2 regions of the Pseudobacillus sp. 179-B 2D1 NHS genome follow, and region 2 is predicted to be linked to the other one. Evidence: riboswitches for the same ligand, from Rfam matches in the RefSeq annotation. Region 2 holds a riboswitch; the other holds the start of a gene.
The links. Region 2 has a riboswitch for FMN ahead of ribD (bifunctional diaminohydroxyphosphoribosylaminopyrimidine deaminase/5-amino-6-(5-phosphoribosylamino)uracil reductase RibD). Riboswitches for the same ligand answer to the same signal wherever they lie in the genome.

Region 1 (7,554 bases), on a different contig from region 2:
TGAATAAAGAATATGACTGCATTCTGTTGGATATTATGATGCCTGGTAAAGACGGCATTGAAGTGTGCAAGGAATTGCGAGAAAAGAAATCTACGCCTGTAATCATGTTAACGGCAAAAGGAGAAGAGGCAAACCGGGTCCAAGGCTTTGAAGTGGGGACGGATGACTATATTGTGAAGCCGTTCAGTCCGAGAGAAGTTGTTTTGCGGGTCAAAGCACTGCTTAGAAGATCTTCGCCAACCTCTTATTTACAAACGGATACAAAGTCTAAAGATTTAATTGTCTATCCGCATTTAACCATTGATAATGACGCACACCGCGTTACTGCTGATGGAGAAGAAGTGAATTTAACACCTAAAGAGTATGAACTGCTTTATTTTCTTGCTAAATCGCCGGACAAAGTATTTGACCGGGAGCATTTACTAAAAGAAGTATGGCATTATGAGTTTTTTGGCGACTTGCGCACAGTGGATACACATGTAAAGCGCCTGCGTGAAAAATTAAATAAAGTGTCAGAGAAAGCATCAAAAATGATTGTGACAGTATGGGGAGTAGGCTATAAATTTGAGGTCGTAAATGAATGAAGCTTTGGAGAAGTGTAGTAGGGAAACTGTGGATGACGATTTTGCTGCTCGTTTCTTTTGTTCTTTTCTTTCTTACCATTTTGTTGCTGGAATTCTTTGAGAATTATCATACGAACGAAGTGGAGAGCGGATTATCAGAAACAGCGGTAAAAATCGCTAAGGTAATTTCCGAACATGAAGACAAAAAAACAGGAATGGAAGTAGCCTGGGAGCTGGTGGATGAGCCTGTTCATGTCATTATTGCTGAAAACAGAGAGACTTTTCATTATTCACCGAATGATTCGGCCCTCAATCGACTCAAACGAAGTGAGATAGTGAATCACCCTATATTATCTCGTGTATTTACAGATAAAAAGAAAGTAAAAGCAGAATTGGAGGTAAATGAAGACGGCCGGACCAATCGCCATGAGAACTCAATTGCTATTGCTGTTCCACTCGAAATGAAGAAGGGCCAGGGCGGCGCTGTTATCATTTATCAATCTCTTGAAGTCATTAAAGAAACCTCTCATCAAACGACGAAGCTTATTCTGCTGGCTGCTGGCATTGCGATTTTTTTAACGACGATTTTTGCCTTTTTCCTGTCAACGAGAATTACAGCTCCTTTGCGTAAAATGAGAGAGGCAGCCAATGAACTGACGAAAGGAAACTTCGATACGACGGTTCCTATTTTAACGAGTGATGAAATTGGGGCGCTGGCCACTTCGTTCAATCAAATGGCAAAGCAGCTCAATCACAATATTCACGCGTTAAACCAGGAAAAAGAGCAACTGGCTAGCATCTTGAGCAGTATGGCTGATGGCGTTATAACCTTTAACCGGGACGGCACGATCTTAATTACTAACCCGCCGGCAGAACGATTTTTGCAAAATTGGTATTATGAAGTGGAGAAAGAAAACCCAAAGCAAATGATGCCTTCGCTCGTCGAAGAACTCTTGAAAGAGGCGGTTCAAACAGAGACCGAAAAAATTGGCGAGTTTTCTATTCAAGGCCGTTCTTATGTCATTATTGTTAGTCCGCTTTATAATGGGAAAAACGTTCGTGGAGCGGTTGCTGTTGTTCGTGATATGACGGAAGAGCGCCGGCTTGACAAGTTAAGAAAGGATTTTGTAGCGAACGTTTCTCATGAGCTTCGTACGCCGATTTCTATGCTTCAAGGCTATAGCGAGGCAATCATTGATGATATTGCTGCTACAGAAGACGAAAAAAGAGAAATGGCTCGAATCATTTATGATGAGTCACTGCGGATTGGCCGGCTTGTCAATGAGCTTTTAGATTTGGCACGGATGGAGGCGGGACATATTTCTTTGAATCTAGAAGAAGTGGATTTTCCAGCGTTTATTCAGCGGGTGACTGATAAATTCCAAGGGATTGCCAAAGAAAAGCATATTGATTTAACGTGGCAGATTCCTAATGAAAAAATATTAACTAAATTGGATCCTGATCGCATTGAGCAAGTTTTAACCAACTTGATTGATAATGCTTTGCGCCATACACCGGAACATGGCTTCGTAAAAGTGAGCTATGAGTTAAAAGCAGATGGCCATCATATATCCGTCCAGGATTCTGGAGCGGGAATTAGCGAAGAGGATTTGCCTTTTGTGTTTGAACGCTTTTACAAAGGGGATAAGGCCCGGACAAGAGGCCGTTCTGGAACGGGGCTCGGCCTTTCCATTGCAAAGAATATTATCTCCGCTCATAATGGCAGCATTAAAGTACAGAGCAAATTGGGACAAGGAACCATTTTCTCATTTCGCCTGCCCGGAGAGTAAGTAATTTACCGCTTTGCTTGTTTATCCAGAAAAATAGTCATACTGGAAACGCTTTCCGTCATACAACTAAAAGGGCAGCAAAAAAGCAAGTTGGAGGCGGTGCACCATGAAAGACTACATGAAACGTTTTATGATCGCTTTGCTTATGGCTTTGTGTGTTAGTTTGTTGATGATCGGGGGAGGGCTTGCACAATCAAGAAATGAGAAAAAGCAGTCTCTTATCCATAATAGTCACTTGGAGGAGATAGCAGGAAGGGTACATACAGATAGTGTGGCTCGGCAGCAAAGTATGTAAATCTAGGTTATTAGCAAAAGCAAGGGGCTGCCCCCCTTGCTTTTTTTTTGGGGGATTGTTATTATTTAATTAAATCTACTGGTCGTTACTTGTTGTTGTAACAGGTGAAGGCCGCTAGGAAAAATCTTATATTCATCTTCGGGGCAGGGTGAAATTCCCGACCGGCGGTATGGAAATAATCGTTTCTAAGCCCGCGAGCCGCAAGGTTGATTTGGTGAGAAGCCAAAGCCGACAGTATAGTCTGGATGGGAGAAGGTGAAGGTCTGCCGGCGTTCAAAATGTGCAGATTTGAACGTTTATTTGAGTATGACTTTTCTCCCTCAAGCTACTAGCTTGGGGGTTTGTTGTTCCTCAAGGATTTGGCAGCCTTTCTTCTTATGAATGATGAATGAGAAGAAGGAGAGAATTGTTGTGAAAAAAATGAATATCCGTATGTTGACGTCTGTGGGGTTATTGAGCACGCTTTCTTATTTACTCATGCTGCTGAATTTTCCAATTCCCCCGTTTCCAAGCTTTTTAATGATTGACTTCAGCGACATTCCTGCACTAATCGCTGCTATTATCTTTGGGCCGCTTGCTGGTATTATGGTAGAACTAGTGAAAAATATTTTAGACTTTTTTATGACTGGAAGTCCGACCGGTGTGCCAGTCGGCCACTTAGCCAACTTCGTTGCTGGCATTGCTTTTATTCTTCCGGTTTATTATGTATATAAGAAGTTTGAGACGAAAAAAGGCTTAACTTTTGCTTTAGTAGGTGGAACGGTGTTTATGGCAGTTATGATGAGCGTGTTAAATTACTATATTGTTCTTCCTGCTTATACACTTTTCTTAAACGCACCAGCTATGAGTGCGCCGGAGACGAAGCAAATGGTCGTTTCAGCTATCCTGCCTTTTAATATTGTTAAAGGAATTTTAATGGCTGCTGTCTTTATGCTCATTTATTCCCGAATTTACGTTTGGATGCGTAAACAAACAGCTGTCTCTTAAAATGTTACTAATAATAAGCTCTAAAAGTGGATGAAAAGACTTTTAGAGCTTTTTTATATGCTCCCATGGACCTGTGTACCAGTCAAAAAGTTCTTGAATGTTATAGTGCAAAGGGTATAATTATCCGTAGAAAATAGACATTTATACGGAAGAAAGATGAAGTGGAGGAGCAAATAGTGAATTTTTCAATAGGAAAAAAGTTATACTCTGGATTTATTGCAGTTTTGGTGATTTTAGTTATCGTAGGGGTTATTGGGTACCTGGCAGCTATCAAAATTGATAAGGAATACACGTTCTTGCTTGATGACCGTGTAAAAAAGATAGAAATGGTGAATGAAGTAATTACCATAGAAAAAGATATGTCTATCAACTCGCTCGCTTACTTTGCCTTTTCTGAACAGCGGGATTTGGACGCAATTAAGTCAAAACAAGAAGAATTTGCCAACATACTTAGTGAACTTAAACAGGCAACTAAACAGTCAAAGACTAAGGAAATATTAAATGAACTAGAAGAGGCGGGCGCCCGATATAACGAACTTACTTCTAAAGTCTTTGAAAGCCAGGAGAAGGGCCTGGAAGCTGAAACAAATAAATATGTCACCGAGACTAACGAAGCGGAAGAAGCATTAAAAGATAAAGCATTGGAATTAAAACAAGTGCAGATGGAAGAGGTGAACGAAACAAGAACGGAACTAAAACGTTACGTGGTGGCAACAAAAATATTTTTAATTTTGCTTGTAGCAGCCGGAACGATTTTAGGAGGCGTTATTGCTTATTTCATAGCACGATCGATTACAAGACCAGTCAGAAAGGTAACAGCTGCCTTGAAGGAAGTGACAGCAGGTAATTTGCAGGTAGACAAGCTGCGCATAAGAAATAAAGACGAGGTTGGAGAAATGGGAATGGCCTTCAATCAGCTGGTAGAGGATTTGCAAAATATCCTTGGCAAGGTTAATCAATCTGCTCTCCAACTATCTGCCCAATCTCAGGAATTGTCAGCTAGTACAGAACAAAGCGCTGCTTCTTCGCAAATGATGGCAAGTACAGCGGAGGAAAATATGAAAGGAAGCAGCATGCAGCGAGAGCTTATTAGCGAGGCAGTGGTGTCTATGGAGGAAATGTCAGAGGGGATTAAACAGATTGCCGAAAGCAACGAAAACATGCTTCATTCTGCTGAAGTAGTAGAATCGTTAGTTGGCCAGGGAGAAGAGGCTACTGAGCATGTATCTGATCAAATTGAAGATATTCATGTGTCCATAAAAGAAACAGAAGAGTACATGAAAATTTTAGAAAACCATGCGTCTGAGATACAGAAGGTGACCGGGTTAATTACCGCTATTTCTGAGCAGACCAATTTGCTCGCCTTAAATGCGGCCATTGAAGCGGCGCGTGCAGGGGAAGCTGGAAAAGGCTTTGCTGTCGTGGCAGAAGAGGTGCGCAAACTTGCTGAGCAGTCAAAAACTTCTGCGGCTGAAATTGCTGCGATGGTCAAAGAAATCCAAAAGGACACAAGTTTAGCCGCTGCATCTATTCAGGCTGGAAGCAATAAGGTGGAACAAGGCTTATCTGCTTCACAAACATCCCTTAAAGTGTTCAAGGAGATCAAGTCATCTGTAACAGATGTAGGGGAAAAAGTAGAGACCGTTTCAGCAGCGATTGAAGAATTAGAAGCCATGACAGAAGCTGTTTCACAGAGTGCTCATCAAGTAAGAGCAATTGCTGAAAAAACTGCTACTATAGCCCATGATTCGAGCGCAGCGACTGAAGAACAGCTAGCAGCCATTGAACAAATAGCAACAAGTTCACAAGCTCTGGCCTCATTGGCTACAGAGCTTCAAACTGAAGCGAGTAAATTCAGGATGTAAAGATAAAAAACCGGTGAGATCCTTGTCTCACCGGTTTTTTACTGGCACGTTTTATTCGTGTTTTAAAGGGTCGCCTTCAAATGGCTCATCTGCCACTTTGATCGAGTCTGTTGGGCAGCCTTCAAAAGCATCCTGCATGTCTTCTTCCAATACTTCCGGAACTGGCGTGTTTCCTTCATTGTCATCTAAAATTACGAATGCAAGGCCTTCATCATCGTAGTCATAGATATCAGGGGCAGCAGCACCGCAGGCGCCACAGGCAATGCATGTATCCTGATCAACAATTGTATATTTTGGCATGTCAAAACCTCCTAAGATCTATCCAAGCTATGTGGCATTTGCTTACCCACGCTCGTTTGAAAACTTCTTCCCTCATTGTATATCCGATTAGTTTTCTTTTCAATCATAATTTCTTAATAAAAAAATGATAAGGCTTTCATTAGCAATTCCTCCACATACGAGGAATTTTGACAAATTTCATGGTAAAATAAATGAAAGTACGAAAAGGGAGGCAAGCCATGCCTTTTCTACAAGCAATCTTATTGATGATGATTAATCAAATAAACGGACAAAGAACAGCTTCATCTATTTTTCATCTGTTAAAGGGAAAGAAGTCTTCGCAAACGATACAAGATGCCCGATTATATCATTTAGACAAATGGTTTCAGACAGCTTCCTTTTTGGAGAGAACGGCCTTTGAGCAAATTATCCATGATTTAACTGACCGGCAGCTCATCGAAGTGGATGAACTAAAACGCGTACGTGTGACAAACACGGGAAGGACAAGACTGGAGGTTCTCTCTGAAACTCTGCCTCCACTTGAGTTTTTACATGGATGGAGCTTGCAGGATTGCGCTGTGATTTTTTGGAAAAGACTCTCTTTAACTGTTCAGGTCGCTTCGCATTTAATTTACCGGGACGATGCTTATCTTCCAATAACGAAAGATGAACAAATTCAAGCATGGTTGAAATCATTTTTAGCAACCAGACAGCTGTCGAAGAAAACCTTGGCAGCCTATCTTCATCACGAGCTGCTGACTCTTCTGCAAGAACAGCGGGTTGAAGATCCACTTATTTTAGTGCTGCGTCTTTCAGGAAAACAGCGAACCGGTAAAACAACAGTCCAGGCGGGAGAACTGCTTAGCATGGAAAGTGCTGAATATTGGTATCGCTTTTTGAACTTGATTCACTTTGCGATCCAACACATTATTCAGCATGCTGCACAGTTTCCGCTATTATTCACAATGATACAAGATATATACGAGCCGGTTGTTTTAACACAATCGACAAAAAAAACAGCAGATATGCTAAAAAAAGGTTTGTCCATTGAAGAAATTACAACTCATCGACGCTTAAAGCAAAGCACAGTAGAAGATCATGTGGTCGAGCTGGCTTTTAATTATCCGGGTTTTTCTATTCGGCCTTTTGTTGATAAAGCAACAGAAGAGCAGGTGCTCAAAGCGGCTGCTGTCCTTTCCAACAAGAGAATCAAGCCGATTAAAGAGCGGCTGCCGGATGTTTCTTATTTTCAAATTAGGCTTGTGCTGGCTAAATATAGCGGATAAAGGAAGATGAACATGGACCAGGTTTTATTTCAACGGTTTGGTTATTCTACTTTTAGAACCGGCCAAAAAGAAACAATTGAATCCTTGCTATCAGGCCACCACACATTGGCTATGCTTCCAACTGGAACAGGAAAGTCGCTATGCTATCAGCTACCAGCGTATTTGCTTCCGGGAAGTGTGCTTATAGTTTCCCCATTGTTATCACTTATGCAAGATCAGGTTGAGCAATTGAAAATGCGCGGGGAGAAAAGCGTGGCTGCTTTGAACTCATTTTTATCGTTCCAAGAAAAGCAACAAGTGATCCGCCGGCTGCCGAACTACCGCTTTATCTTTTTATCCCCCGAAATGTTGATGAGCGAGCAAGTGATTAAGGCGCTGAGGAGGGTACAGCTCTCTCTTTTTGTTGTGGATGAAGCGCATTGCATTTCCCAATGGGGCCATGATTTTCGGCCGGATTACCGTCTGTTAGGTGAAGTGAGAGAGCGGCTT
Region 2 (7,554 bases):
GGAATCAGCTTCATGTAAGGAATGGCAAACACCGACAGCAGGAATAAGACGCCTGTCGTCAATGTCGTTAGCCCTGTTCTTCCGCCAGCAGCGATCACCGCTGAACTTTCCACAGTGGACACCGTTGGGCTCGTTCCCAAAATCCCTGAAAAAAAAGAGGAAAAGGCATTGGCTTGCAGCGCCCGCTTAAACTTATCTGGACGGCCGGCAAATTCCGTATGGCCGTGCACAAGGCCGATATTTTCAAATATGAGCACCATCGTTAACGAAAACACGGCAGACCAGAAAGGAACCGTGGCCCATTTTGACAGGGAAAATGCTGAAAACACATCGCCATACACAGCGAAGGAAAAAGAGGTATCTCCTACTTCCGGCAGCAACCCCATTACCCAGGCAGCGATGGTGCCAAATAAAATGCTCCATAAGAAGCCGCCTTGAATGCCTTTCAAAAAGACGATGATCGTAACGATCAGCGTCAATACGGTAAGGAGCACAGCCGGTTCTCCCAGATTCCCCATCGCCAAAATGGAGTGCTCTCCCCGTACAACGAGCCCGCCCTTTTCCAGTCCAATAAGCATTAGGAAAAAACCTAACCCGACTGAAATGGCCTCCTTTAAAACAGACGGAATGGATGCATTGAGCCAATCGGCCAATTTCGTCACTGTCACTAGGAAAAAGATAAGTCCTGATACCGCGACGACTCCAAGTGCTTCCTGCCAGCTCAGCGCCATCGCATGAACGAATGTATACGTAAACATTGCGTTCAGCCCCATGCCTGGCACAAGTAAAATAGGGGCATTTGCCCAAAAAGCCATAATCGCACAGCCGATAAATGAAGTGAGAATGGTCGCAATGACTGCTCCTTCAAATGGCACGCCTGCCTCCGACAAAATCAATGAGTTAACAGCCACAATATAAATAATTGTGAAGAAACCGATAACTCCCGCTGTCACTTCCCGCTTAATGGTTGTTCCGTGATCAGCTAACTGAAAAAAACCTCCACTCTTCTTCATAAATAAATGTACCTCTCGTACATCGCCCTCTCCCTACCCGCTTTTGCTGCATAAACAGCCAAGCCACAACAAGTATTGTATCAAAGCACTACTTGAAGAACAACACTGACAAAAAAGGACCTGCCCCGTTGCCGTTTGCAAATAAGCAGAACAGGTAAACAGGAGTGTGTGACACGATTTCAAATTGAAGAAAATTGATTCGTGTAGATGGTCTGAATAATTAATTATAAAATACATATCCTATTCCTGCTTAGGAGGTGAAACTTAATGAATAATCAAAGAAATAGTCAAAATCAGCAAAATAACAAAAGTGTCACAGAGAGCATTAAGAACACAGCAGGCTCTGCATTTGAAACAATGCATAATGCTTTAGAAACAACAGAAAACGTTGCAATGAATACTGTTGATGCAACTAAAAACGCCGTAAATAATTTAACAGATAACACAAAAAAGAAGCGAGACAACCAATGATGAATAATGATTAAACGCCATTTATCTGGCGTTTTCTCATCTCCCCATCTTTCTCACACTCCTTTCTTCATTTAAAGGAAATCCTTTTACTGTATCCATTTTTTGCAAGGAGAGAAATTACTATGCCTATCCGCAATCCAGTTGGAGAAGCAGAAGCGGCGGAACAATGTTTAAGAGAAGAAGCGACACGTAAAGTAAATGAAGCTAAAAATAGGATTCAAGATGCAATTAATAGTGGAGTTGACAGTCTTAACCGTCAGGATGTGGCTAAGGTATCAGAACATTTCAAAGAACACATTCCTCCCGAAATAACTAAAAAAGGAAAAGAATATGCACTTAAGTTGGAGGAGGTAAAAAACAAGATTCAAGAACTCCAAAACGCCTTAGATATAAACATGATAAAGAAGGAAATACTATACAGAGCAGAGGAATTTTGTGAAGCATGCCTTAAAGAAAAGCTTGGATTTCTTTCGTCTATCAGTTTAAAGAGCATTCCTAAAGTAAAATTAGATTTTAACGGTCAAGAAGAAAACCTTGATGCCCGCATCAAGGTTTTCTTTATAGGTGCTCCCTTTCAGTCATAAGCTTTGCAATATTTACTTTACCTTATTATTTCCTCAAATAACCTGCCCCGTTTCCGTCTCAAAACAGCAGGGGCAGGTCTTTCTATTATCCTTCGATCGATCTGACCAAGTTTGCCATCTCAATCGCTGTCGCAGCAGCTTCCCAGCCTTTGTTGCCAGCTTTTGTACCAGCGCGCTCAATCGCTTGCTCAATCGTGTCCGTTGTCAGCACACCGAAGATGACCGGTACGCCTGACTGCATGGCGGCTTGGGCTACCCCTTTTGTTGCTTCATTGCTAACGTATTCAAAGTGAGCTGTAGATCCGCGGATGACTGTGCCAAGTGTGATAACGGCATCGTATTTGCCGCTGTCCGCCATCTTTTTGGCGATCAACGGAATTTCAAATGCGCCCGGTACCCAAGCGGTATCCACGTTTTCTTCTTCAACTCCGTGACGGCGCAGGGCATCCTCTGCTCCGCTCAGTAATTTACCAGTAATAAATTCATTAAAGCGGGCGACAACGATGCCCACCTTCAAGCCTGTTCCAATTAAATTCCCTTCAAATGTTCTGCTCATGTTCTTCTCTCCCTAATTAAATAGTTAAAAAATGACCTAACTTTGTTACTTTCGTTTCCAAATAGCGGCGGTTTTCATCTTTCGGTGGCATTTCCAGCGGCACGCGATCGATGATTTCTAAGCCGTAGCCTTTTAAGCCGGCAATCTTACGCGGGTTATTTGTTAACAGCTTCATTTCTTTAACGCCGAGGTCACGTAAAATTTGAGCCCCAATGCCGTAATCACGCAGATCGTCCGGGAAGCCAAGCTTTTCATTGGCTTCTACTGTATCATAGCCCTGTTCCTGCAGCTTGTACGCCTTCAGCTTGTTGATCAAACCGATGCCACGGCCTTCCTGCCTCATATAAAGCAAGACGCCGCGGCCCGCTTCTTCGATTTGCTGAAGCGCCGCATGCAATTGAGGGCCGCAGTCACAACGGTAGGAACCGAAAACATCGCCTGTTAAGCATTCCGAATGAACACGGACAAGCACAGGAGAACCATCGCTTACATCACCTTTAATAAGGGCTACATGGTCTTTGCCCGTCAAATTTTCCGTGTAGCCAACCGCTTTAAAGTGGCCGAATTCTGTCGGCAGCTCAATTTCTACTTCCCGGGTAACCAATGCTTCCTTCTTGCGGCGATATTCAATTAAATGTTGGATGGTAACGATTTTCAAATCCAACTCTTCCGCCATCGCGAATAAATCCGGAAGTCTTGCCATCGTTCCATCTTCCTTCATAATCTCACAAATCACACCCGCACCTTGATGGCCGGCAAGCAGCGCTAAATCCACCGCTGCTTCTGTATGGCCGGCCCGTTTTAATACACCGCCTTTTTTGGCAATGAGCGGGAAAATATGGCCTGGCCGTTTAAAATCGGCAGGCGCTGCATCCTTCTTCATCATTTCCTGAATCGTTGCTGCCCGTTCAAAGGCGCTGATCCCTGTGTGAGTCGATACGTGGTCAATGCTCACAGTAAATGCGGTTCCGTGGCTGTCTGTATTATGATCAACCATCATATTTAAGCCGAGTTGTTGGGCTTTTTCTTCTTCCACTGGTACGCAAATGAGGCCGCGGCCCACCTTCGCCATGAAATTCACCATTTCGGCATCAGCCAGGTCTGCCAGGCCGACAAAGTCGCCTTCGTTTTCGCGATCTTCATCGTCCACAACGATGATGACTTTCCCATTTCTAAGGTCTTCCAGTGCTTCTTCTATCGATGCAAACATCTTTTTCACCTCGTTTGTATTATTAGGCAAAGCCGTGTTTTTCCAACAGCTCCATCGTTACGTTGGAAGCTGGTTTTTCCGCTTGCCGATTCATCATTCGCTCTACATATTTCGCAAGCATGTCACATTCAATATTAACTGGATCACCGATCGCTTTTTTCGCTAAAATCGTTTCCTCTTGTGTATGCGGAATGAGCGAGATCGTTATTTCTTTTTCAGACACATAAAAAATTGTTAATGATGTTCCATCTAGCGCCACCGATCCTTTCGGCATCAGGTAAGGCGCCAGCTCAGCCGAATAAGTGATATCCACATAAAGCGCATTTTCAACTTGTTTCTTGCCCGATATTGTCCCGACACCGTCTACGTGGCCGGAAACGAAATGACCACCAAAACGGCCATTCGCTGCCATCGCCCGTTCCAAATTCACTTTTGATCCCCGATTTACTTTGTTCAAGGAAGTGTCCTGGAACGTTTCCGGCATAACATCAACCGTAAAACGCTCAGCGGTAAAACTTGTAACGGTTAAGCAGACACCGTTCACCGCGATGCTATCCCCGAGCTGGACATCCTCCAGCACTTTTGAGGCCGCAATTGTCAGCTGCATCGACTGGGTCCGGGCAAGCACCTCTTCAATGGTGCCAATTTCTTCGATAATGCCAGTGAACAATATTGTCACCCTTCTTTCCGTGAAGCCGTAATCTTAATATCTTGTCCGATCATTTCCACCTTATCAAACGTTAATGGAATGGACTCATCCATCGTTGGGAATCCTTCTCCCCCGAAAGGAGTCGGCGCGATTTTGCCGCCAATGAGCTTAGGTGCCATGTAAATGATCAGTCGTTGAAAGGCTTTTTCCTGGTAAAAGGAAGCATTCACTTCACCGCCGCCTTCTACGAGCAGCGTCATGATCCCTTCCTCCCCTAATTTTTTTAAAAGAAGAGGGATTGGAATATCAGCCGTTTCCAAGCGAATCACATCAGCGCCTGCGGTAATTAACGCTTCTTCTTTGTCAAGAGAGGCTTCGTTGCCACAGATAATAAGCGTCTCGGCTTCTTTGTTTTCGATTACTTTTGCAGTTATAGGAGTACGTAAATGTGTGTCTAAAATGACTCGAATGGGGTGTTTTCCTCCGTGGGGCAAACGGGTAGTAAGGAGAGGGTTGTCCTGAAGAACGGTATTCACACCGACTAAAATCGCATCATGCTCATGTCTCAAACCATGAACATCTTCTCTTGCCGGCGCATCTGTTATCCAGCGGCTATGACCTGTGTAGGCGGCTGTTTTGCCATCGGCTGTAATGGCTGTTTTCATTGTGACGAAGGGGGTGTTATGTTCAATAAAATGAAAAAACGGTTGTAACAGGTGATCTGCGCGGTCCTGGCAAATGCCAATCTCCACTTCGATACCGGCAGCTTTCAATTTCTGGATACCTTTTCCGCTCACCTGCGGATTCGGGTCCATCGTCGCGATAAAGACCCGCTTGATTCCGGTTGAAACGACAAGGTCTGCGCACGGCGGCGTCTTTCCATGATGTGAGCAAGGCTCCAACGTAACATACAAATCAGCTCCCATCGCTTCTTCTCCGGCGGCACGAAGCGCATGAACTTCCGCGTGGGGAGTGCCTGCTTTCAAGTGAGCGCCCATTCCAATCACACGTCCGTCCTTCACGACTACAGCGCCAACCGGCGGGTTCGGAGACGTCTGTCCTCTGACGCCCTCCGCAATCGACAAGGCTAACTCCATATATTGTTCCTTTAACATTTCGCTAGTCCTCTCTCTCCATCCAATAAGTATTTTCGTCCAATGAATGGTTTACAGCCAATAAACCAACAAAGCCCCGTATATATAAAATATACGGGGCGTAAAAGGCATAGCCAAATAAGCATCTTAAAAATCCATTTTTAAAATGCCTCATCCTTCTCCCATCCAGACTTTCACTGTCGGCTTCGGAATTTCACCGAATCCACCGCTTTCAAACGAACGCGGGTCACGGACTAAGAGCCATTGCTCATCACCGCCGGTGGGGAATTTCACCCCGCCCCGAAGGATACACTATTCAAGTTAATTCTTATTATTACTCTAGGAATACGATTGTGTCAAGGTTTTTAATCTTCCCATTATGATTAATTCGAGTCAAAAAAGAAGGTTTTTGATGAATTTGGTCCCCAATTGGTCCCCATGGTCCCCAATAAAACAAAAGAGCCATTTTCTTTATTTTTTTGTTGGCAATGCCACAATCTCAAATGCTTCTTCTAATTGATGTGCTGCCATTTCCACCAATGATCCGTCTTCTAATACAAGAAAAAGCATGGCTCCTTCTATTGGCTCCAAATGTCTCAAAAAGAGCCCTGTCTTTCTGCATCGAAGATTTATATTATTTTCACACCTGAATTTTTCCAACTCTTTAAAGTCCTTAATACTATTCAACGACAATAACATCCTCTCCTTCACATGATATGTAGAACTATATAATCAAATAATTAGAAAAAATTTCTAATTATTTCTTCCCAATCCTATTTTACCTGATAAAATAAACTTATAAATAAAAAAGGAGGAAAGAAATGAAGAAATATTTAAAGGTACTTATATCTATGGTCTTATTACTTGTCGGTTTTACAGCCTTTCATTCAAATGCAGAAGCAGCGAAAAATCCGATCAGTCCTAAACAAAGCCGAGTTACATACACATTGAAAGATGCAAATGGTGTGGCTTATAAAGTGTATTTTGCCGGGGTTAGAGAGAAAAAGGCGATTGCCTCATACAACCGTGGTGATTGGGCGCATGTTTGGGCCGGTGCTAATGAAGGAGATTTACTTTACAGAGGGAATTACACACTCTACACACAAAAGGTTGGAACAAGCCATATCAAAAAGTCTAGTCATTATTTTAGAGACTACACATTAAATGCAACAAAGAAATCTGTTCATATGTACCCTTCTAAATACAAGGGACAACCGGACATTCTGGCAGTTGCGGAAACGGACAGTGAGTATTGGGAGAACGCCGATTGGTATTATATAAAGAATGGTGTTTTAACTCATATTACTGGAGCTGCTTATACTCTTAGAGCTCAAGTATTAAGAAAAAACGAGTTTCTAATCAGTTGGTATAGTGTTGAAGACAATAAATGGTTTTTTAGTGGAGCGGTCTTTGATCCCACGAAGAATGTACTTCAAACAGCTGACACAGTTTACAATAAACCAAATGTAGTAATTAGAGACTGGAAAAAACACTGGCAATAAAAATAAGCTCCACTCAAACGAGCGGGGCTTTTCTTATTGTTCTTGCCTGATTTGCGGATTAAAACCAAACTCTCGTCTAATATCTTGCTGAGCAATGGTTGCAGATTCAAGGGTTTCAAATACACCGGTCCAGATACGCTTTTCTTTGGTAAATGGCTTATAACCTAACTTTACACTGATCAACTGTGCCTGCTTTTCTGCCTCTTTCTCGGTTTTAAAGACACCGGTATAAATCCTATACTTCCCTTTTGTGACAACAGCGGCCTTTGTCTCTTCCTTATTCAAAAACCATGACAGCCGTTTGTTTCCTATCAGTTGATTTAAGTCTACATTTCCTTTTATACCAGATAAACGACCAGTATCAGTATATTGGTGTAGATCACAAGGATAGTCCGGCTTTTTTCCGCCATAACGAGGAATCCAAACAAAATCAGCTTTAATCTTCTCTGCCTGAAATAGCTTGTACGTATGATGA

Region 1: it holds a riboswitch for FMN, as region 2 does, so the genes downstream of both, ACH0BF_RS05635 (ECF transporter S component) here and ribD (bifunctional diaminohydroxyphosphoribosylaminopyrimidine deaminase/5-amino-6-(5-phosphoribosylamino)uracil reductase RibD) in region 2, are expected to answer to the same signal.

The regions. Positions count from the first base shown of each region.
Region 1 covers NZ_JBIQDP010000004.1:89,916-97,469, forward strand. The annotation lists gene ACH0BF_RS05620 (response regulator transcription factor) at 1-584, shown strand, start outside; gene ACH0BF_RS05625 (ATP-binding protein) at 581-2,353, shown strand; gene ACH0BF_RS05630 (hypothetical protein) at 2,460-2,648, shown strand; FMN riboswitch at 2,779-2,909, shown strand; gene ACH0BF_RS05635 (ECF transporter S component) at 3,060-3,635, shown strand; gene ACH0BF_RS05640 (methyl-accepting chemotaxis protein) at 3,812-5,500, shown strand; gene ACH0BF_RS05645 (ferredoxin) at 5,552-5,800, opposite strand; gene ACH0BF_RS05650 (YpbB family protein) at 6,019-7,065, shown strand; gene ACH0BF_RS05655 (RecQ family ATP-dependent DNA helicase) at 7,078-7,554, shown strand, end outside.
Region 2 covers NZ_JBIQDP010000001.1:57,564-65,117, reverse strand. The annotation lists gene ACH0BF_RS00440 (NCS2 family permease) at 1-1,013, opposite strand, end outside; gene ACH0BF_RS00435 (hypothetical protein) at 1,281-1,484, shown strand; gene ACH0BF_RS00430 (hypothetical protein) at 1,607-2,068, shown strand; gene ribH (6,7-dimethyl-8-ribityllumazine synthase) at 2,154-2,624, opposite strand; gene ACH0BF_RS00420 (bifunctional 3,4-dihydroxy-2-butanone-4-phosphate synthase/GTP cyclohydrolase II) at 2,641-3,834, opposite strand; gene ribE (riboflavin synthase) at 3,857-4,504, opposite strand; gene ribD (bifunctional diaminohydroxyphosphoribosylaminopyrimidine deaminase/5-amino-6-(5-phosphoribosylamino)uracil reductase RibD) at 4,510-5,598, opposite strand; FMN riboswitch at 5,748-5,889, opposite strand; gene ACH0BF_RS00405 (hypothetical protein) at 6,049-6,270, opposite strand; gene ACH0BF_RS00400 (hypothetical protein) at 6,399-7,079, shown strand; gene ACH0BF_RS00395 (GH25 family lysozyme) at 7,113-7,554, opposite strand, start outside.